3 regions of the Chromobacterium sp. genome follow, and region 1 is predicted to be linked to each of the others. Evidence: predicted binding sites of a transcription regulator. Region 1 holds the regulator's gene; each other region holds the start of a gene.

Region 1 (7,092 bases):
CAGATCAAGGGCGTGTCCACCTGCGAGGGCAATGTGGTGGTGATCCAGGGCACGCTGCGCCTGAACGCCGACAAAGTCGTCGCCACCCAGGACAAGCAAGGCAACCAGACCCTGGTGGCCACCGGCCGCATCGTCACCTTCCGCCAGAAGATGGACGGCAAGAACGAATGGGTGGAAGGCCAGTCCAGCCGCCTCGACTACACCAGCGCCGCCAATCTCGCGGTGCTGACCGGCAATGCCCGCGTCAAGCGCGAGGGCGACCTGGTGGTGGGCAATGTGATCACCTACAACACCCAGAACGAGACCTACCAGGTCACCGGCGGCACCGCCACCGGTCCCAACAAGGGCCGCGTCACCGTGATCCTGCAGCCCAAGAACGCCGCCTCGCAGCCGGCCGCGGCCAAACCCGCCAGCGGAGCCGCCAAATGACGCCAAGCGTGCTCAAGGTAGAGCGCCTGCGCAAGCGCTTCAAGAAACGCACCGTGGTCAAGGACGTGGCGCTGGAAATCGCCAGCGGCGAAGTGGTGGGCCTGCTCGGCCCCAACGGCGCCGGCAAGACCACCAGCTTCTACATGATCGTCGGCCTGATCGGCGCCGACGACGGCGAGATTCGCCTCGACGACCAGGTGATCACCCACTATCCCATCCACCACCGCGCGCGGCTGGGCCTGGGCTATCTGCCGCAGGAAGCGTCCATCTTCCGCCGCATGACGGTGGAGGAAAACATCGCAGCCATCCTGGAAGTGTCCGGCCTCAAGGGCAAGGAGTTGGAAAAAGAGCTGGACCTGCTGCTGGACGACCTCAACATCGGCCACCTGCGCGACAGCAGCGCGCTGTCGCTGTCCGGCGGCGAGCGCCGCCGCGTGGAGATCGCCCGCGTGCTGGCCACCCGGCCGCGCTTCATCCTGCTGGACGAACCCTTCGCCGGCGTCGACCCGATCGCGGTGATCGACATCCAGAAAATCATCTCCTTCCTGAAGGAGCGCGGCATCGGCGTGCTGATCACCGACCACAATGTGCGCGAAACCCTGCGCATCTGCGACCGCGCCTACATCATCAGCGAAGGCTCGGTGCTCGCCTCCGGCGAGCCGGAAGAACTGGTCAACAACGAGAAGGTGCGCGAAGTCTATCTTGGCGAACACTTCCACCTGTAAGCGATGAAACAGACCCTTCAGCTCAAGGTATCGCAGCAGCTGACCCTGACGCCGCAGCTGCAGCAGTCGATCAAGCTGCTGCAGATGTCCACGCTCGACCTGCAGACCGAGGTCGAACGCTTCCTGCTGGACAATCCCTTGCTTGAGCGCGGCGACGAGGCGCCGCAGGGCGAGACGCCGGACAGCGCCGCCAGTCAGGAGCAGGACGGCCCGGCGGAAAGCCGCGAAGAAAGCGGCGGCGACGAGGCCGAGCGCGGCGGCGAGGCCGGTGAACTGAGCGACTGGGGCAGCGGCGCACGCCGCGGCGACGGCGACGATGAGCTGGACCCTATGCTCAACGTCCCCTGCCCGGTCAGCCTGCGCGAACACCTGCTGGCGCAGCTGGGCGAGGTGGCGCTGCCGACGCGCGATCACGCCATCGTCCGGCTGCTGATCGAAGAACTGGACGACGACGGCTATCTGAGCCAGGAACTGGAAGACATCGCCAGCCATCTGCCGCTGGAGCTGGAAGTCGAAACCGACGAGCTGATGATAGGCCTGCGCCTGCTGCAGCAGTTCGATCCGCCCGGCGTCGGCGCGCGCTCGCTGCCGGAAGCGCTGGCGCTGCAGCTGCAGCGGCTGGACCCGGACGAGCCGCAGCGCGGCCTGGCGCTGGCCATCGTCCGTGATCACCTGGCCTTGCTCGGCAATCGCGACTACACCCGGCTAAAGAAACTGCTGAGCGTGGACGACGCCGCGCTGCGCGCCGCCCAGGCGCTGATCGCCCGCCTCAACCCCCGCCCCACCGCCGGTTTCGGCGCCAGCGACACCCAGTACGTGATTCCGGATGTCTCGGTCAAAAAACGCAAGGGACGCTGGGTGGCGACGCTCAACGGCGGCGCCGTGCCGCGTTTGCGCGTCAACCAGATGTACGCGCGCTTGCTGGCGGAAAACCGCGGCGGCAACGGCGAAATGTCCTCGCGGCTGCAGGAAGCAAAATGGCTGGTGAAGAACATCCAGCAGCGATTTGACACTATCCTGAAAGTGGCGGAAGCTATCGTTGACAGGCAGCAATCGTTCTTTGAACACGGTGAAGTGGCCATGCGCCCGCTGATTCTGCGCGATATCGCGGACGAGCTGGGCCTGCATGAATCCACGGTTTCCCGAGTCACCACCCAAAAGTACCTGCTGTGCCCGCGCGGGCTGTTCGAGCTCAAGTATTTCTTCGGCAGCTCGCTGGAAACCGACAGCGGCGGCGAGTGCTCGGCCACCGCGATCAAGGCCCATATCCGCAGCCTGATCGACGCCGAAGCGCCAAGCAAACCGTTGTCCGACAGCGCCCTGGTCGAAGCGCTGGCCAAGCAGGGAATACAAGTTGCCAGACGCACGATAGCCAAGTATCGTGAAGCCATGCAGATACCGCCGGTCAACCAGCGCAAGACGCTGTGATCCCGGCGGCAGAATACAGCGATCCGGCCGACCCGACCGGACTGTCAACACCAGAAGGAGCTAGGGTATGAACCTCAAAGTAACTGGACTGCATCTGGAAGTAACTCCCGCCCTGCGCGAATACGTCGAAACCAAAATGGAGCGCGTTACTCGTCATGTCGACCATGTGATCGACATTTCCGTTACTCTGTCTGTTGATAAACTGGTGCAAAAAGCTGAAGTCAACGTGCATCTGTCCGGCAAGGACATCCACGTGGAAGCCACCGAGTCCGATATGTACGCCGCCATCGATCTGCTGATCGACAAGCTGGACCGTCAAGTGCTGAAACACAAGGAAAAGCAGTCTGAACACCGTGCTCCGGCCCCCGAAGCCAGCCTGTAATTCCTTGATCTGGAAGGCGGGAGCCTGCGGGTTCCCGCTTTTCTTTGCACTTGCCCGTTTTCAGTACTATCAAGGCAACGTAGAATTGCCGGGTTTTTCTCAGCCGCATGCATAATCCAATATGAACCTCATCGGCAAAATCCTGACTCCCGAACACGTGCTGCTCGACCTCGATGTCGCCAGCAAGAAACGCGTGTTCGAGCAAGTTGGCCTCTTGGTTGAAAATACCCGGGGCATCGCGCGCAGCGAAATCTTCGATTGTCTGTTCGCCCGCGAAAAACTCGGCTCCACTGGCCTGGGCCAGGGCGTGGCGATTCCGCACGGCCGCGCGCGCGGCCTGAAGGAGGCGATGGGCGTGTTCATTCGCCTGAAAACCCCTATCCCCTTCGACGCGCCCGACGGCAAGCCGGTGCAGTGCCTGTTTGTGCTGCTGGTGCCGGAACAGGCGACCGATCTGCATCTGCAAGTGCTGTCCGAACTGGCCCAGCTATTCTCCAGCCGCCAGATGCGCGAGCAGATGCTGGGCACCGCCGCGCGCGACGAGCTCTACCAGCTGCTCAATAATTGGGTGCCCAATGCCTAGCATCAGCGTCCGCCGGCTGTACCAGGAAAACCAGCAGAAGCTCAACCTGACCTGGGTCGCGGGCACCGGCGGCGCCGACAATATGATAGGCAACGACGAGCAGCGCCCGACGCAGGCGCTGGTCGGCCACCTCAATTTCATCCACCCCAACCGGGTCCAGGTGCTGGGCCTCGCCGAGGTGGACTATCTGAACCGGCTGGAGCAATCCGCCGCCAAGACCGCGCTGGACCAGCTGTTCCACAAGAGCATGTCGGTGGTGATGGTGGCCAACGACCAGCCGGTGCCCAAGCTGCTGCGCGACTACTGCCACACCCACAACGTCCCGCTGATGACCACCAAGCTGGAAAGCCCCTACCTGATGGATGTGCTGCGCATCTATCTGGCGCGGGCGCTGGCGGTGTCCACCGTGCTGCACGGCGTGTTTCTCGACGTGTTCGAGATCGGCGTGCTGATCATGGGCGATTCGGCGATGGGCAAGAGCGAGCTGGCGCTGGAACTGATTTCCCGCGGCCACGGCATGGTGGCCGACGACGCGGTGGAGCTGTACCGCATCGGCCCGGACACGCTGGAAGGCCGTTGCCCTCCCTTGCTGCGCGACTTCCTGGAAGTGCGCGGCCTGGGCATCCTCAATATCCGCACCATCTTCGGCGAGACCGCGGTGCGGCCGAAGAAGGTGCTGCGGCTGATCATCCACCTGGTCAAGGCCAACGACCAGGCGATGCAGGCGCTGGACCGACTGAATATCCAGTCGGAAACCCAGGACATCATCGGCGTCACCATCCGCAAGGTGGTGCTGCCGGTGGCCGCCGGCCGCAACCTGGCGGTGCTGGTGGAGGCCGCGGTGCGCAACTACATCCTGCAGCTGCGCGGCATCGACAGCACCCGCGAATTCATCGAACGCCACACCAACTTCCTCAGAGACCAGGAAAATGCGCCTGATATTGATTAGCGGCCTGTCCGGCTCCGGCAAGTCGGTGGCGCTGCGCGCGCTGGAAGACGCCGGCTTCTACTGCGTGGACAATCTGCCGGCCACCATGCTACACGAGGCGATGTCGCTGTACGCCGACTACGGCTATGAGCAGATCGCCATCAGCGTGGACACCCGCTCCGGCCCGTCGCTGGGCGCGCTGCCGGCGGAAATGGAAAAGCTGAAGGCGCAGGGCGTGGACGTGCGACTGCTGTTCCTGGAAGCCACCGCCGCCACCCTGGTCAAGCGCTTCTCCGAAACCCGCCGCCGCCACCCGCTGTCCGGCGCCGACGTCACGGTGGAGGAAAGCATAGGCCTGGAACAGGAGATGCTGGCCGAGATCATGGAGCTGGGCACCCGCATCGACACCAGCGAGCTGTCCGCCAACGCCTTGCGCAGCTGGGTGCGCGAACTGGTCGACGCCGACAGCAGCCGACTGACGCTGATCTTCGAATCCTTCGGCTTCAAGCACGGCCTGCCGCAGGACGCCGATTTCGTGTTCGACGTGCGCTGCCTGCCCAATCCCTATTACGACCCTCAGCTGCGCCCGTTCACCGGTCGCGATCAGCCCATCATCGATTTCTTCCAGCACACCCCGGCCGTGCAGCAGATGGTGACGGACATCCAGCAGATGGTGGCCAAATGGCTGCCCTGTTTCAGCATGGAAAACCGCAGCTATCTGACCATAGCTGTAGGCTGCACCGGCGGCCAGCACCGCTCGGTCTACATCATCGAACAATTGTCGCGGCTATTCGCCGCCGAGCAGGTATTGGTGCGCCATCGCCAGCTCTACCGCCAGAACTGAGCGCTCACAGGAGACCCGCATGCGTGCGATCAAGACCGTCACCGTCGCGCTGACCGGCGCCTCCGGCCTGCCCTATGGGCTGCGGCTGATCGACTGCCTGATCGCCGCCGGCATCCGCGTCTGGGTGCTGTATTCGCAAGCCGCGCAAGTCGTGGCCAAGCAGGAAATGGATCTGACCCTGCCGTCGCGCCCGGCCGAGGCCCAGCAATGGCTGATGCGGCGCAGCGGCGCGCGCGAGGGCCAGCTGGCGGTATTCGGCCGCGAAGAATGGTTCGCGCCGGTCGCCTCCGGCTCCAACCCCGCCGACGCCATGGTGGTCTGCCCCTGCTCGATGGGCACGCTGGCCGCCATCGCCCACGGCAGCAGCGACAATCTGATCGAACGCGCCGCCGACGTCAGCATCAAGGAACAGCGCAAGCTGGTGCTGGTGCCGCGCGAGGCGCCGTTCTCCGCCATTCACCTGGAAAACATGCTCAAGCTAGCGCGTCTCGGCGTTGTCATCCTGCCACCATCTCCAGGCTTCTATACTCATCCCAAGACCGTGGACGACATGATCGACTTCGTCGTGGCCCGCGTCCTGGACCAGTTGCACATCGACAATCAATTGACGCCGCGCTGGGGCGAAGCAAGCCCGAATATCCCAACGGCGCCCTAGCCAGCCACCGCGCGCCGCTTGCGGCCCGGTCTTTAAGAGTCCGTTCACGATCTTGCGAGCAAGAGCGAGACAAGGCGAAAGCCGCTGAGAAAGCTGAATGTACACGTGGTACATGAGCATTTCGAAGTGGCACTCACCGTGCCACGTCTCACGAAGCGCAACAGGCTTTGAACAGGTTCTAAGGAGGAGCATCGAGATGCCAACACAAGACCAAAGCATTCTCAGCCTGGACGCCCTGCGCCAACTCGAGCGCCAGGCCAACGACGCCGGCTACAACCTGATGCAGCGCGCGGCGATGGCCACCGCCGACTGGGTCAGCCACCACCTGCCCAGCGCGTCGCGGCTGCTGATCTGCGCCGGTCCCGGCAATAACGGCGGCGACGCGCTGTACGCGGCGCTGGAACTGATGCGCCGCCGCTTCCGCGTCGACGTGCTGGTGCCGACTCAGCCCACCAGCCCGGCCACCTCGGAAGCCTTGCACGAGCTGGAGCAGGCGCAAGGCCATGTGATGTTCGATCTGCCGCGCGACTACCGCGCGCCGCAACTGGTGGTGGACGGTCTGTTCGGCGTCGGCCTGAGCCGGGATTTCGATCTGGAATGGACCACGCTGATCGATCGCATCAACCAATTGGGCAGCCCCATCCTGGCGCTGGACTGCCCCAGCGGCCTGGACGCCTACTCCGGCGTGCCGGCCAACACCTCGATCCAGGCCAGCCACACCCTGACCTTTCTGTGCCAGAAGCCCGGCCTGTTCAGCGCCGCCGGCGCCGACCTGGCCGGCAATGTGGAACTGGAGCTGCTGGACTGCCCGCCGCGGCTGATCCCGCCGGCGGACGGCTGCATCAACCAGCCGAACGCCCGCGCGCTGCTGCGGCCGCGCAACAGCCACAAAGGCTTGTTCGGCACCGTCTGCGTGATCGGCGGCGCACCGGGCATGCTGGGCGCGGCGCTGCTGAGCGGACGCAGCGCGCTGGCCTGCGGCGCCGGAAAAGTCCAAGTCTGCCCGCTGGATGGACGGCTGGCCGTGGATCCGGTGGCGCCGGAACTGATGATCTCCGCGCTGGATGACCCCGCCGCCCTGCCCGACGCCGACGTGCTCGCCGTCGGCCCCGGCCTGG
Region 2 (7,092 bases), on a different contig from region 1:
GGTGACGGTGATGGAACTGACAAAGGAGGTCGCCACCTTGTTGTCGCCCTTGCCCGTGTTATTGGCCGAGCCCGTGGCGCCGAAGCTGGCGCCGTCGAGACCCGCGGCCGCGCCGCTGGGCAGGAAAGGCACTTTCATGCCGGCGTTAATGCTGCTGTTCAGGCCCGAGGTGCGGGTATTGGTGGTCTGCTCCGACGCCGAGGTCGACGAGTTTTCCTGGATGTTCACCGTCAGGGTGTCGCCGACATAGCCCGGCATGCGGTCCTGGAACAAGGGCCGGTAGCTGGCGGTCTGGAAAATGGAGCCGTTGCTGGGCATGCTGACCGGCTGCGGCTGCGGCCGCGCGCTGGTGGGCTGCTGCACCAGCGGCGGCTCCTGGGTCACGCAAGCGCTCAAGAATGCGGCCAGCAAGGCCGCCATCGCCATCGCTTTCATGATACACCTCGTCTTTTCATCGCTATCGGCCGCCAGACGGCGGCCGTTCTTGCATTACAACTGGCTCAGCTTCTGCAGCATCTGATCCGCGGTGGTCACCGCGCGCGAGTTCATCTCGAACGCGCGCTGCGCGGTGATCATATTCACCAGTTCCTCGGTGACATTGACGTTGGACGCCTCCAGAAAACCGGATTGGATCGAGCCGCGGATATCGGTCTGCGGATCGCCGTCCTGCGGGTCGCCCGACGCGGCCGATTGCAGATACAGGTTGTTGCCCACGCTCTCCAGACCCTGCGGGTTGATGAAGGTGGTCAGCTGGATGGTCCCCGCGGTTTGCGGCGCCGGATTGTTGGGCAGGTAGTACTGCACCACGCCGCCGGTGGACACCGTGATCTGGTTGGCGGTACCGGGGATGTTGATATTGGGGTTCAGCGGATAACCGTCCGGGTTCACCACGTCGCCATTGGCGTTGCGCTTGAACTCGCCGTTGCGGGTATAGGCGGTGGTGCCGTCCGGCAACTGGATGCGGAAGAAACCCTCACCGGAAATCTGCATGTCCAGCGGCTGGCCGGTCTGGTTTGGATTGCCCTGGGAGTGGATGCGGGCGGTGGCCACCGCAGCCGAACCGGTGCCTACCTGCAGGCCAGTGGGCGTGGTGTTGCCATTGGCCAGTTGCGCGCCAGGCTGGCGCAGGGTCTGGTAGTACAGATCCTCGAAAATGCCGCGGCTGCGCTTGAAGCCCACGGTGTTGACGTTGGCCAGGTTGTTGGATACCACATCCAGTTGAAACTGGCTGGAATCCATGCCGGTCTTGGCAATATAAAGTGCGCGCATCATAGCTTGTTTACCCCGTCTCCAGAGCCGCCTTGCCTTAATCCAGGTGGCGGCTCGCATATTATTTTCAGCCGTTGGTGGACAGTAATTGCGCTGCCTGTTGGTCACCCTGCTGCGCGGTCTGCATCAGCCGGACATTGAGATCGTACTGGCGCGCATGGGAAATCATCTGCACCAGGCTCTCCACCGAGTTGACATTGCTCGCTTCCAGCGTTTCCGGCACTAGCTTGACATTGGCGTCCGCGGCAGCATTGCCGCCGCCGTTGATGCGAAACAACCCATCCTCGCCCTTGTACACTTCCTTGGGACCCGGATTGACCATCTTGATCTGGCCGACCAATTGCGGCGTGCGCACCGTGCCGGACTGTGGAGTCGCCACCACCGAGCCATCGGCGCCCAACTGGATGCGGGAACCAGTGGGCACCACGATGGGACCGCCATCGCCCATGATGGGCAGGCCGGAGCGGGTGCGCATCATGCCGGTGGCATCCAGCACATAACCGCCGTCGCGGGTGTAAGCTTCGCCGCCATCCGGCGCTTGCACCGCGAAAAAGCCCTTGGAGCCGATGGCGAAATCGCTGGTGTTGCCGGTGTGCATCAAGCTGCCCTGGCTGAGGTCGTGACCCACGGTGTTGTCCACCACATAGGTCCGCGTCGGCGCGCCCTCGCCCACCACCGGCAAGGCGCGGAAGGCCACCACATCGGCCTTGAAACCGTTGGTGTGCACATTGGCGAGGTTGTTGGCGGTGGTGGCTTGCTGCCACATCACGTGTTTGGCGCCGTTCATCGCCAGGTAAAGCATTCTATCCATCGCGCGCGCTCAGCTCATCAGATGTTCAGCAAGGTCTGCACCAGGGTGTCCTGGGTCTTGATGGTCTGCGCATTGGCCTGGTAGTAGCGCTGCGCGGTGATCATATTGACCAGTTCCGAGGTCAGGTCGACGTTGGAATCCTCCACCGCGCCGGACTGTATGGTGCCGGTATTGCCGGTGCCCGGCACGTTATAGGACGCCGAGCCGGAGTCGAAAGTCTGCGACCACAGATTATTACCCTTGGACTGCAGACCCTGCGGATTGATGAAGTTGGCCAAGGCGATCTGGCCTATGGTCTTGGTCTGGCCATTGGTGAAAGTGGCCTGGACAATGCCCGACGCCGAGATATTCACGCTCTTCAGGCTGCCCGGCGCGAAGCCGTCGATGATGGGCGGCGTGGTCACGCCGAAGTCCTGGCCGGTCTGGGTGGAGCCGTTGAACTTGAAAGCCACCGTCTGCGGCACCGCCGAACCGTTTACCGGCACCGGGGTGAAGTTAACGTTGAACGGTCCGGGCGTGGTCAGCACGCCAGAGGTGTCGAACACCATGGAGAAGGTATTGCTGTTGGGCGGCGTGTTATTGGCCGGATTGCCGTCCACATAGGCGGTCGCGGTCCAGGTCCGCCCGGCGGGGGTGGCCGCGCCGGCGATATAGTACATGGTCACCTGGTGCGGATTGCCCAGCGAGTCGTATACGGTATTGGTATTCGACCAGTTGTAAGTCGCCGAATTGGTCGGGTCCAGCGGCGTAACTGTGGGCGAGGCCTTGCGCGAATCCAGGTTGAGACCGAGCGTGGCCTGGGTGGTGGGCTTGGGCGACACCAGATTGGTATTGAGCTGCAGCTTGCCCACCGGTCCCTGGGTGACGTTGCCGGAGGCATCCGCCTGCCAGCCCTGCAGGAAGTTGCCGTTGTTCACCACATAGCCCTGGTTGTTGACCTGGAACTGGCCGTTGCGGGTATAGGCCAGGGTGCCGTCCGGCTGGGCCACGGTGAAGAAGCCGCCGTTATTGATCGCCAGGTCCAGGCTGCGGCCGGTGGGGGTGATATTGCCATTGCTCATGTTCTGCGTCACCGCCGCCACCTTGACGCCGATACCCGGCGTGGTGGTGGAGATGCCGTACAGGGAGCTGCCATACATATCGGCGAATTCGGTACGCGAACCCTTGAAGCCGACGGTGTTGGCGTTGGCCACGTTGTTGCCTATGGTGTCCAGCTGGGTGGAGGCGGCGTTCAAGCCGCTCAAGCCTTGTTGAAAGCCCATGATGTCAGTCCTTGAAGTCGAATGAGGTCGGCGGGGTTCAGGCGGTCATTTGCGCCACATCGCCCAGCTGAGCGCGCGTGCCATCCGGCAGCACCAGTTCCGGCACACCCTGGTCCCAGGCCACGGCGGTCACCTTCTTGGTGTTGTAAGCCACTGCCTTGGTGCCACCATTGGCGCTGGCCTGGGTCACATCGGCGCTGAAGGTGTATTTGCCGACCGGAACCGCCTCGCCAGCGTCGTTCTTGCCATCCCAGGTGAAGGTGTTGACACCGGCCACCGGCTTGGCCACATTCATCACGCGCACCAGATTGCCATTGGCGTCCTTGATGCTGATCTTCACCGTTTGCGCCGGCCCGTTCAGCAATACACCAGCCGTGCTGCCGCCGCCCGCCTCGTTCACTGGCAGATCGTTGCCGGCCACCAGGACTTTCTTGCCTATCATGCTGGACGCCATCAACGACTGCGATGCCGCTTGCGCGCCGACCAGGGCCTGCATCGACTGGTTCAGTTGCTGGATGCCACCCACCTGGCTGATTTGCGCCATCTGGCTGGTCATCTGGCTGTTATCCATCGGGTTCATCGGGTCCTGCGAGCGCAGCTGGGCGACGAATAGTTTCAGGAAAGTATTCTGGATATCCGTCGCGCTGCTGCCGACCACGCCCGAGTTGCTGCCGCCATTGACGCTGCTGTTCGGGTTCGCCTGGGTCTGGGTGTTCAGTACGTCATACGGGTTTGAGCTAGCCATCGCTTAGTCCTCTCCACTCACTGGCCCAGCTGCAGCACTTTCTGCTGCAGGGTCTTGGCCGTATTCATGATTTCGACATTGTTCTGATAGGCGCGGGAGGCGGCGATCAAGTCCGCCATCTCCTCCACCGGATTCACGTTAGGCAGCGTGACGTAGCCGCGCTGGTCGGCCAGCGGATTGCCCGGATCGTACTTGAGCCGCGGCGGGGTCTGGTCCTCGACCACCGCGGTCACGCGCACGCCGGCCACTTGCGGTTGCGCCGCCGTCACCGGAGTCGCAGTGAACACCGCGTGGCGGCCCTTGTAGGGCTCGCCGGTGGAACTGGTCGAACTTTCGGCGTTGGCGATATTGCTGGCCACCAGGCTCAGGCGCATGGACTGCGCCGACATCGCCGAACCGGCTATGGAAAACACATTGGACAAGGACATCAGCTATTGCCTCCCTGGCCCTGGATCGCCGAACTCAATCCGCTGATCCGCTTGCTCAAAAAAGTCAGCGTGGATTGGAAACGGACCGCGTTGTCGGCGAAGGCCGCGCGCTCCACGTCCATGTCCACGGTGTTGCCGTCGACGCTGGGCTGCACCGCCGCGCGGTATTGCAAGGCCGCACCATTGCCGTTGCCGCCGCTGGCGCCAGCCAGGTGATGGGCATCGGTGAGGTTCATTGCCAAACGACCCTGAGCGTCGGTCTGCGCCTGCAGCGCCTTGCCGAAATCGAAATCCACCGCCTTGTAGTTGGGGGTTTCGTCGTTGGCGATATTGCTGGCCAGCACCTCGGTGCGATAAGCCCGCAAATTCAGCGCCCGCTGCTGAAAGTCGAAATGTTTGGCAATCTTGTCTAGCATGCTAGCCTCCTTGGGACAGCACTAAAGCAGAAACCGTGCCAGGACGAAAACCACAGCCAAACCATTGATTTGTATCTACGCGAATCAAAACCCGCCGCATAGAAGCGCCCAGCGGCAAACCTGGCCGGCAAGATTTGCCGCCGCGGCGGACACAGGACAGATTTCACTTGCCGCACTACGTAATTCGTGCCAAACCATCATAAGAACCATTGAAGACGCGCCGAGAATCACCGACACTCGTGCAAGAAGCCGGCACAGGCGGCCGGCTTTATAAAAGAGAATGGACAGGCGGGGGAACAAGCATGCTGGAAGTACAACATTTGATCATCGCGCTGGCCGAGCCATCGCATGTACAGGCTCAGATCATCAGCAGGGCGCTGGGCGAAATGGGCATTACCCGGGTGGAAACCCATGCCGACGGCGAATCACTGCTGTCGCATGCGCGCCAGTCGCGCCCCGACCTGGTGATCAGCGCCTACTATCTGCCGGACATGACCGGACAGCAGCTGTTGCAGCAAATGCGCGAGAGCACTGACCTGAGCGGCATGCCCTTCATTCTGGTTTCCAGCGAAACCAATCCGGAGCGGCTGGAACCTATCCGCCAGGCCGGCAGCCTGGGCATCCTGCCCAAGCCGTTCACCAGCGCCCAGTTGGATGAGGCGCTGGCCAATGCGCTGGACTTCATCAACACCGAAAGCCTGGCGATGGAGGTGGACACCGATCTGGCCAATGTCAGCATTTTGATCGTCGACGACAGCCTGACCTCGCGCCGCCATGTGCGCGCCGTGCTGGAACGCCTTGGCTTCGAGCACTTCACCGAGGCGTCCAGCGGCGCCGAGGCGCTGCCCATGCTGGCCAACGACAGCTTCCAGCTGATCATCATCGACTACCACATGCCGGGCATGGACGGCTGCGAGCTGGCGCGCCACATCCGCCAGGACGGCGCACAGGGACGCACCCCCATCCTGATGATCACCAGCGAGACCGACCGCGACCGCCTGGCCGAGGTGGAAGCGGCGGGCGTGTCCGCCTGCTGTGACAAGCCCTTCTCCACCAATAAGCTCAGGGACACCATCCGCGAGCTGCTACAGGAATACTGAGCGCAGGCTCGCTCCTATTTGGGCGCCACCCACACCAGGCGCGAATTGGCCTTGGCCTCGCCAAAGGCTTGGCGGCGCCAATAACCCTGGGTCGCGTAAGCCTCAGCCGCGCCAAGCTCGGTGATGCGGCAATAGCTCACCTCGCTGAAACCGGCCTTCAACAGCTGGCTGCGGCCGCGCTGCCGGGTCTTGACGCAGCTCGGTGCTGCGGCCTGTTCCACCCATTGCTGCGGCGCGCCGGCCTGCCAGGCCAGCTCCAGTTCCAGCTTGGGCTGGGTCATCATCGCCAGCCCGTTCAACACCGAGGCCAGCAAGGGCTGCCAGCGCTCCGCCACCGCCGCGATCTGCGGCGCCAACTCGCCCGGGTAGCTGACCGCCAACGCCTCGACGCCATCCGAGCCTTGCAGCCACTGCGCGGCCTCCAGGGAAAAGTCCGCGCCCACCAGGGTCAGCAACAAGACCTTGCGCTCCGGCTGATGCACGACAAAGGCGCCGCCACCGGCCGGCACATGCAGGAAGAAGGCATCCGCGGGCAGGATCAAGGTATCCGGCAAATGGGAAGGCAGGCGGGTATGGGCCAGAGCCTGAGCCAAGGCGTCGTCCAGGTGGGAGATCACGCGGCCATGGCGCGCAAAGCAGCCCCAGGATTCCGCCAGCGCCAGCTCGGCGACTATGGTCTGCTGCCGCACTTCAAACACTTGGGCGGCGCGCTCCAGCTCACGCTTGATCACTTCCTTCATTTCCTTGCGAGCCGCGGACGGCTGCGCGGCCTGCGCATACAGTTGACCGATCCGCTTGGCCCAAGGACGGGAGGCCGCATAACGCTGCACGGCATACACCATTCCTACCCCTTTCCTGAAACAAAAAAGGGCGCATTGTAGCAAAGCGGGCCCCGACGCCCAAGCGAACGGCGGCGATCAGCCCTCGCCGCCAGTTTTGCCGGGAGGCCGGCCGCGGCTTTCGGCGATGCCGGAATACAGCCATTGCCGGAAATGATTCAAGGTCATCGGCTTGCCGAAATAAAAGCCTTGCAGATATTCAAACCCCTTGACGTTGAGATA
Region 3 (7,092 bases), on a different contig from region 1:
CGGACTGTGCTTGACCACGTCCATGGCGGCCTCGCTGAGGCGCTTGGTCTCCACGCCCAGTTGCACCGCGCTCTTGGACAGGAAGTGGCGCGCCAGCAGCGGGATATCCTCGCGTCGCTCCCGCAGCGGCGGCAGCCGCAGCCGGATCACGTTCAGACGATGGTAGAGGTCTTCGCGGAACTGGCCGTCGCGCACTCGCTGCTCCAAGTTCTGGTGGGTGGCGGCGATGACGCGGACATTGGCCTTGATCGGGGTGTGGCCGCCGACGCGGTAGAAGTGGCCGTCGGAGAGCACGCGCAGCAGCCGGGTCTGCAGTTCGGTGGGCATGTCGCCGATCTCGTCCAGGAACAGCGTGCCGCCTTCGGCTTCCTCGAATCGGCCGCGGCGGGTGGCGAGCGCGCCGGTGAACGCGCCTTTTTCATGGCCGAACAGCTCGGATTCCAGCAAGTCCTTGGGTATGGCGGCGGTATTGAGCGCGATGAAGGGGCGGCCGGCGCGCACCGAATGGCGGTGCAGCGCTTCGGCGACCCTTTCCTTGCCGGTGCCGGATTCGCCTGTGATCAGCACGGTGACGTTGGATTGCGACAACCGTCCGATGGCGCGGAACACGTCCTGCATCGCCGGCGCCTGGCCCAATAGCGCGGGCATCGCTTCCGTCGCGTCGTCCGCGGCGCTGGCCGGGCTGTTTTCCGCCAGCGCGCGCTCGATCAGCAAGACCGCCTGGTCGACGTCGAAGGGTTTGGGCAGGTATTCGAAGGCGCCGCCCTGGAAGGCCGCCACCGCCGAGTCCAGGTCCGAGTGCGCGGTCATGATGATGACCGGCAGCGCCGGATGCTCGCCCTTGACCTTGGCCAGGAATTTCAGCCCGTCTATGCCGGGCATGCGGATGTCGGAGATGATCACTTGCGGCGTGCGGTCGTAGAGCGCGTTCAGCGCGTCGTCGGCGCTGGCGAAGCTGTCGAAGCCGATGCCGGCGCGGCCCAGCGCTTTTTCCAGCACCCAGCGTATCGCCTTGTCGTCGTCAATAATCCATACCGCTTGTTTCATCACGGAATCCTCATGGTGGGGCTCGCCGGCCTTGGCCGGTCGCCGCAAGGTGTTTTTATCGTTCAATGCTTAGTCGGTGGCGAAAGGCAGCATCACCGTGAAACAGGTCTGTCCCGGCCGTGATTCGAACTCGATATTGCCGCCATGCTGATGGACGAAGGCCTGGGCCAGCGTCAGCCCCAGGCCGGTGCCTTCGGCGCGGCCGGTGACCAGCGGGTAGAAAATATGGTCCTTGATCTCGTCGGGAATGCCGGGGCCGTTGTCGACGATCTGCAATTTCAATGCCAGGGTGTGGCGCTTGCGCGCCAGCGTCGCCTGGCGCGCGACCCGGGTGCGCAGCACCAGCTCGCCCTTGCCCTTCATCGCCTGGGTCGCGTTCTTGACGATGTTGAGGACCACCTGGATCAGTTGTTCCTTGTCCGCCACCAGGAGCGGCAGGCTGGTGTCGTAATCGCGGCGGATCTGCAAGCCATGCGGGAATTCGGCCAGCGCGATGCTGCGCACGCGCTCCAGCACTTCATGGATATTGATTTCGGCGCGCACATGGCTGCGGTGCGGCGCCAGCAGGCGATCCACCAGCGACTGCAGGCGCAGCGCCTCTTCCTTGATCACCGCGGTGTATTCCTTCAGCTCGGGGCGGTCCAGCAACTCGTGCTCCAGCAATTGCGCCGCGCCGCGGATGCCGCCCAGAGGGTTCTTGATTTCGTGCGCCAGGTTGCGGATCAACTCGCGGTTGGCCTGGTGCTGCAGCAGCAAGCGCTCTTCATTGGCGATCTTCAACTGCTGATCCAGCGGTCGCAGCTCGATCAAGGCCAAGCCGCCGTCGGCGTCCACCGGGGTGATGGACAGCGCGATGTGCAGCGCCTGCTCGCTGTGCTGCGGGATCAGTTCCAGATCGTGTTCGATGAAGCTGGCGTTGTGGCGCAGCGCGGTGGCCAGCGCCTGGCGCAGCGCCGGGCAGGGCTGGAACAGTTCGAACAGGCTGTGGCGGCGCAGCTCGCGGCTGCCCAGCGCCAGCAGGTTCTCGCAGGCGGGATTGACGAAGTGGAGCGCGCCGTCGGCATCAGCGATCAGCACGGGGGTGTCCAGCAGTTCTAGTCCGGCAAAGCTGGTCGGCGGCATGGTGTGGGGTGTCCTGTGGGCTCGGTCGCGAAGGGCATGCGTTGGCGCAGCAAGATTCGGGCCATGCCCGTGGGATGGGGAATGGCCCGTTTAATGGCAGTATGCACCAAGATGGTGCGTCAAACTAGTTTTGCCCCAATTCGCGGCGCAGCGCTTCCACGTTCTTCTGGCGATCGGTGACTTCGTCCTGCAGCTTCTGCACCCGGTCCAGGTATTTCTGGTAATTGCGGGTTTCGTCGCCGTTGCGCGTGGCCTTGCCATCGGTCAGCGCCTTTTGCGCATCGGCCAGCGCTTTCTGCTCATTGGCCAGTTCCTGTTCCAGGATCTTGCGGCGGCCGCTATCGCGCTGTTTCTGCGTGCCGGGGTCGACGCTGGGGAAGCTGCTGGACGGTTTGGCTGGCGCCGCGCCGCCGCTGCTGTTGCCGCTGTTCTTGTGCTGGCTGGGATAGGAGGAGAGCGGGTTGAGCCGTATCGGCTGCGCGCCGCGGATGGGCACATTGGTGAAGGTGACGTTGCCGTCCTTGTCCACGTACTTGTAAACGGTGGCCTGCGCCGAGGCGCTGAGCAGCAGCAATAGACAGAGGGATAGCGTTTTCATGAGCGGCGGAGTCGGATTCTTGGTTTCGGCATTGCTAATGATATGCAAATCGGCGGGCCAAGTCATATATGAAAACGGCAGCCATGAGGCTGCCGTTTCGTTTGCGGGGATGATCCGCTTCGCTTACAGCGAGTAATACATCGCGAATTCAACCGGATGCGTGGTCATGCGGGTCAGGTTCACTTCCTGCATCTTCAATTCGATGTAGGCGTCGATCCAGTCATTGGAGAACACGCCGCCGCGGGTCAGGAACTCGCGGTCCTTGTCCAGAGCGGCCAGCGCCTCGTCCAGGCTGGCGCACACGGTCGGGATCAGCTTGTCCTCTTCCGGCGGCAAATCGTACAGGTTCTTGTCCGCGGCGTCGCCCGGGTGGATCTTGTTCTGAATGCCGTCCAGGCCGGCCATCAGCAGCGCGGAGAAGCACAGATAGGGGTTGGCCAGCGGATCCGGGAAGCGCGCTTCGATGCGGCGGCCCTTGGGGCTGGCCACGTGCGGAATGCGGATGGAAGCGGAGCGGTTCTTGGCGGAGTAGGCCAGCTTCACCGGCGCTTCGTAATGCGGCACCAGGCGCTTGTAGGAGTTGGTGCCCGGATTGGTGATCGCGTTCAGCGCCTTGGCGTGCTTGATGATGCCGCCGATGTAGTAGAGCGCGGTGTCGGACAGGCCGGCATAGCCGTCGCCGGCGAACAGGTTCTTGCCGTCCTTCCAGATCGACTGGTGCACGTGCATGCCGGAGCCGTTGTCGCCGACGATGGGCTTGGGCATGAAGGTGGCGGTCTTGCCGTAGCTGTGCGCCACATTGTGCACCACGTATTTCAGAATCTGGGTCCAGTCGGCGCGCTGGGTCAGGGTGCTGAACTTGGTGCCGATCTCGTTCTGGCCGGCGGTGGCCACTTCATGGTGATGCACTTCCACCGGGATGCCCAGTTCTTCCAGCAGCAGCACCATGGCGGAGCGGATGTCCTGGGAGGAGTCCACCGGCGGCACCGGGAAGTAGCCGCCCTTGACGCCCGGGCGGTGGCCCATATTGCCGCCTTCGAATTCCTCGGCGGACGCCCATGCGGCTTCCTCGGCCTTGATCTTGACGAAGCAGCCGGACATGTCGGTGCCCCAGGTCACGCTGTCGAAGACGAAGAATTCCGGCTCCGGGCCGAAGTAGGCGGTGTCGCCCAGGCCGGATGCCTTCAGATAGGCTTCGGCGCGCTTGGCGATGGAGCGCGGGTCGCGGTCATAGCCCTTGCCGTCGGCCGGGTCGATCACATCGCAGTGTAGGAAGACGGTGGGTTCGTCGTAGAAGGGGTCGATGCGAGCGGTGGCCGGGTCGGCCATCAGCAGCATGTCGGATGCCTGAATGCCTTTCCAGCCTGCGATCGAGGAGCCGTCGAAAGCATGGCCGTGCTCGAACCATGCTTCCGGATCGTCCAGCAGCACGTGGGCCGGGATGGTCACGTGTTGTTCTTTGCCGCGGGTATCGGTAAAGCGCAGGTCTACGAATTTGACATCGTTTTCGGTAATCAGCTTGACTACGTCTGCAACCGCCATGGTTTTCTCCTGAAAGGCTACATGCATCATGTGCGAATTAGTGTACGGCTAACGCTTAAGCATTAAGCGTGCCAGCTTAAAATCGCCGAGATTCCATTGTGTCATAGCCCAAAAACGGGCGCTAGCAGAGTTGAATGAACCAGCTTGGTGCCTGTACCGAAGTCGTGCACCAAAATGGGGCTGATCTTGCGTTGCAGCGGTGCGCTGGTATGGATAATCTGTGTATATAAAGGTATTGAGGGCGGTCTTGGCCGCGAGGAGAGCTTGCATGGATCAAATGACGCAGATATTGCAGCAGGCGCAGCGCCGGGCCGAAGAACAGGGTTTGCCCTATCGCGGCGCGCTGACGCCGCAGGAGGCGCACCAGTTGAAGCAGGCGCTGCCGGAGGCGACCTTGCTGGACGTGCGCAGCGCGGCGGAATGGCAGTTCGTCGGCGTGGTGCCCTATGCCCAGCGGCTGGAGTGGCGAAGCTTTCCCGGAATGCAGCCTAATCCGCGTTTCATCGAGCAATTGCAGGAGATGCTGCCCAAGGATGGGATACTGATGCTGATGTGCCGCTCCGGCGTGCGCTCGGACGAAGCCGCGCGCCTGGCCGCCGCCGCCGGTTATACCGAGGCCTACAACGTGCTGGAAGGTTTCGAGGGCGATAAGGACGCGGCGGGGCATCGCGGCGCGCTGGGCGGCTGGAAGGCGCGCGGCCTGCCCTGGCAGCAGGGCTGAGGTGGCGGCAAGCGGCGCGACGTGGTTGATGTTTGCCGTGTTCCACGGCAAAGTGTCGTTCTGGCGCCGCTCGCTTGCGAGCAAGACGGCGAGAGCCGCCAACAAAACCCAGCCGGAGTCCGCGTGTTTGCCTAGCGGCGAGGTTTTGTTAGCCGCTTTTATATACATAACATGCCGACATTTTGGAAAGCTGACTCATGACCGACCGTTACGCCGTTATCGGCAATCCCGTTTCCCATAGCCAGTCGCCCTTCATTCATAACGAATTCGCCAGCGCGACCGGGCAGGACATCAGCTACGACAAGCTGTTCGCCGAGCTGGGGCAGTTCAACGGGGTGGTGTCCGAATTCGTCGCCGCCGGCGGCAAGGGTTTGAACATCACGCTGCCGTTCAAGGGCGACGCTTACCGCTTCGCCAATGAAGTGACCGAGCGCGCGCGCGCCGCCGAAGCGGTCAACACCCTGAGCTTCCGCGACGGCAAGGCCTATGGCGACAATACCGACGGCGTCGGCCTGGTGCGCGACATCGTTGATAATCTGGACTACCCGATCGCCGGCGCCAAGGTGCTGATCCTGGGCGCGGGCGGCGCGGTGCGCGGCGTGCTGGAACCCATCCTGGCGCAAAAGCCGGCCGCCTTGACCATCGCCAACCGCACCCTGATCAAGGCCGAGGCGCTGGCGCATCACTTCGCGCCCTGGGGCAAGGTGGAGGCCATAGGCTACGAGCAGTTGAAGGGACGCAGCTTCGACATCGTGATCAATGCGACATCGACCAGCCTCAGCAATGAACTGCCGCCGATTCCCTACGGCCTGTTCACGGCTCGTACCCTGGCTTACGACATGGTGTACAGCAAGGGCCTGACCCCTTTCCTGCAGCGCGCGCAGGCGGAAAACGCCGGCATGCTGGCCGATGGCCTGGGCATGCTGGTGGAGCAGGCGGCGGAATCCTTCGCCATCTGGCGCGGCGTGGAGCCGGCCACTCGCAAAGTGACCAATATGCTGCGGGAAGTGCTGGCCTGACGCTCGCCGGGTCCGGCGGGTCCGGACCCATAGACACAAGGCGTCGCTTTTCCCTCCCGCGGTTTGAATCCCAATCCCCCTTGCCCTGCGAGGGGGCTCGCTTTGCGAGTCAGATGATGCGTCTTTTCCTGAAAGTGCTGGCGGCCCTGATGGCCGCCTTTCTGCTGTATAACCTGTGGATCTTCGGCCATATCGTCTATTGGCGCGGCCACAATCCGGCGGCCAGTTCTTTCATGAACGAACAGCTGGCCAAGCTGCAGCAGGATGACCCCGAGGCCGAGCTGCGCCACAAATGGGTGAGTTATGAGCAGATCTCGCCCAATCTCAAGCGCGCGCTGATCGCATCCGAGGACGCCAAGTTCGTCGACCACGAAGGTTTTGACTGGGACGGCATCGAGGCCGCGTTCGAGAAGAACCTGAAGAAGGGCAAGATCGTCGCCGGCGGCTCCACCATCAGCCAGCAGTTGGCCAAGAATCTGTTCCTGTCCAGCAGCAAGACGCCATGGCGCAAGCTGGAGGAAGCCTTGATCACGGTGATGCTGGAAACGGTGCTGGACAAGCGACGCATCTTCGAGATCTACCTGAACGTGATCGAATGGGGCAACGGCGTGTTTGGCGCCGAGGCGGCGTCGCGCCATTACTATCGTTCGAGCGCGGCGCGGCTGTCGTCGGCGCAGGCGGCCAAACTGGCCGCGATGGTGCCCAATCCGCGTTATTACGACAGCCATCGTGGCGCGCCCGGCCTGGCGCGCAAGACCCGCATCATCCAGCGGCGCATGGCTTACGTGGAGCTGCCCTGATCCCTGGGGCGCAATTGGAGCCGCGGGCGGGCGCATGTTACAATCGCGACTTTCTTCAAGTGCGCCGTGCGCTAGGCATGGCGGCTACACATGGACTTACCCAGTTACCCCGTAATCCAATCCCGATTTACCGTTAGAGAATAAAGCCCGCCTCCGACCGCCCGCGCCGCGCGCCATCGAGGCGGAAGGAGACGTGCATGACGGTTGCCTTCAAGCAACAATCCGCCGATCGTCTGCAAGAAA

What was found. The regulator sigma-54, encoded in region 1, starts transcription at its own class of promoters, with help from an activator protein. The targets are predictions, from matches to a motif close to CTGGCACGCTTCATGCTT.
Region 2: a site for sigma-54 is predicted at 4,956-4,973, ahead of flgB (flagellar basal body rod protein FlgB). Genes of this name have one in related genera too.
Region 3: a site for sigma-54 is predicted at 4,367-4,384, ahead of glnA (glutamate--ammonia ligase). Genes of this name have one in related genera too.

The regions. Positions count from the first base shown of each region.
Region 1 is NZ_JAYSGF010000010.1:33,299-40,390, forward strand. Features, by position in the region: gene lptA (lipopolysaccharide transport periplasmic protein LptA) at 1-429, shown strand, start outside; gene lptB (LPS export ABC transporter ATP-binding protein) at 426-1,154, shown strand; gene ACE3QM_RS07330 (RNA polymerase factor sigma-54) at 1,158-2,582, shown strand; gene hpf (ribosome hibernation-promoting factor, HPF/YfiA family) at 2,650-2,964, shown strand; gene ptsN (PTS IIA-like nitrogen regulatory protein PtsN) at 3,086-3,547, shown strand; gene hprK (HPr(Ser) kinase/phosphatase) at 3,540-4,496, shown strand; gene rapZ (RNase adapter RapZ) at 4,477-5,319, shown strand; gene ACE3QM_RS07355 (flavin prenyltransferase UbiX) at 5,339-5,974, shown strand; gene ACE3QM_RS07360 (NAD(P)H-hydrate dehydratase) at 6,171-7,092, shown strand, end outside.
Region 2 is NZ_JAYSGF010000009.1:103,689-110,780, reverse strand. Features, by position in the region: gene ACE3QM_RS07050 (flagellar basal body L-ring protein FlgH) at 1-435, opposite strand, end outside; gene flgG (flagellar basal-body rod protein FlgG) at 490-1,272, opposite strand; gene ACE3QM_RS07040 (flagellar basal body rod protein FlgF) at 1,337-2,080, opposite strand; gene flgE (flagellar hook protein FlgE) at 2,098-3,342, opposite strand; gene ACE3QM_RS07030 (flagellar hook assembly protein FlgD) at 3,380-4,087, opposite strand; gene flgC (flagellar basal body rod protein FlgC) at 4,105-4,515, opposite strand; gene flgB (flagellar basal body rod protein FlgB) at 4,515-4,931, opposite strand; gene ACE3QM_RS07015 (response regulator) at 5,234-6,031, shown strand; gene ACE3QM_RS07010 (hypothetical protein) at 6,046-6,873, opposite strand; gene ACE3QM_RS07005 (EAL domain-containing protein) at 6,949-7,092, opposite strand, start outside.
Region 3 is NZ_JAYSGF010000016.1:70,720-77,811, reverse strand. Features, by position in the region: gene ntrC (nitrogen regulation protein NR(I)) at 1-1,047, opposite strand, end outside; gene glnL (nitrogen regulation protein NR(II)) at 1,117-2,169, opposite strand; gene ACE3QM_RS10950 (DUF4124 domain-containing protein) at 2,294-2,767, opposite strand; gene glnA (glutamate--ammonia ligase) at 2,891-4,309, opposite strand; gene ACE3QM_RS10940 (rhodanese-like domain-containing protein) at 4,578-5,030, shown strand; gene aroE (shikimate dehydrogenase) at 5,228-6,049, shown strand; gene mtgA (monofunctional biosynthetic peptidoglycan transglycosylase) at 6,166-6,849, shown strand; gene mgtE (magnesium transporter) at 7,047-7,092, shown strand, end outside.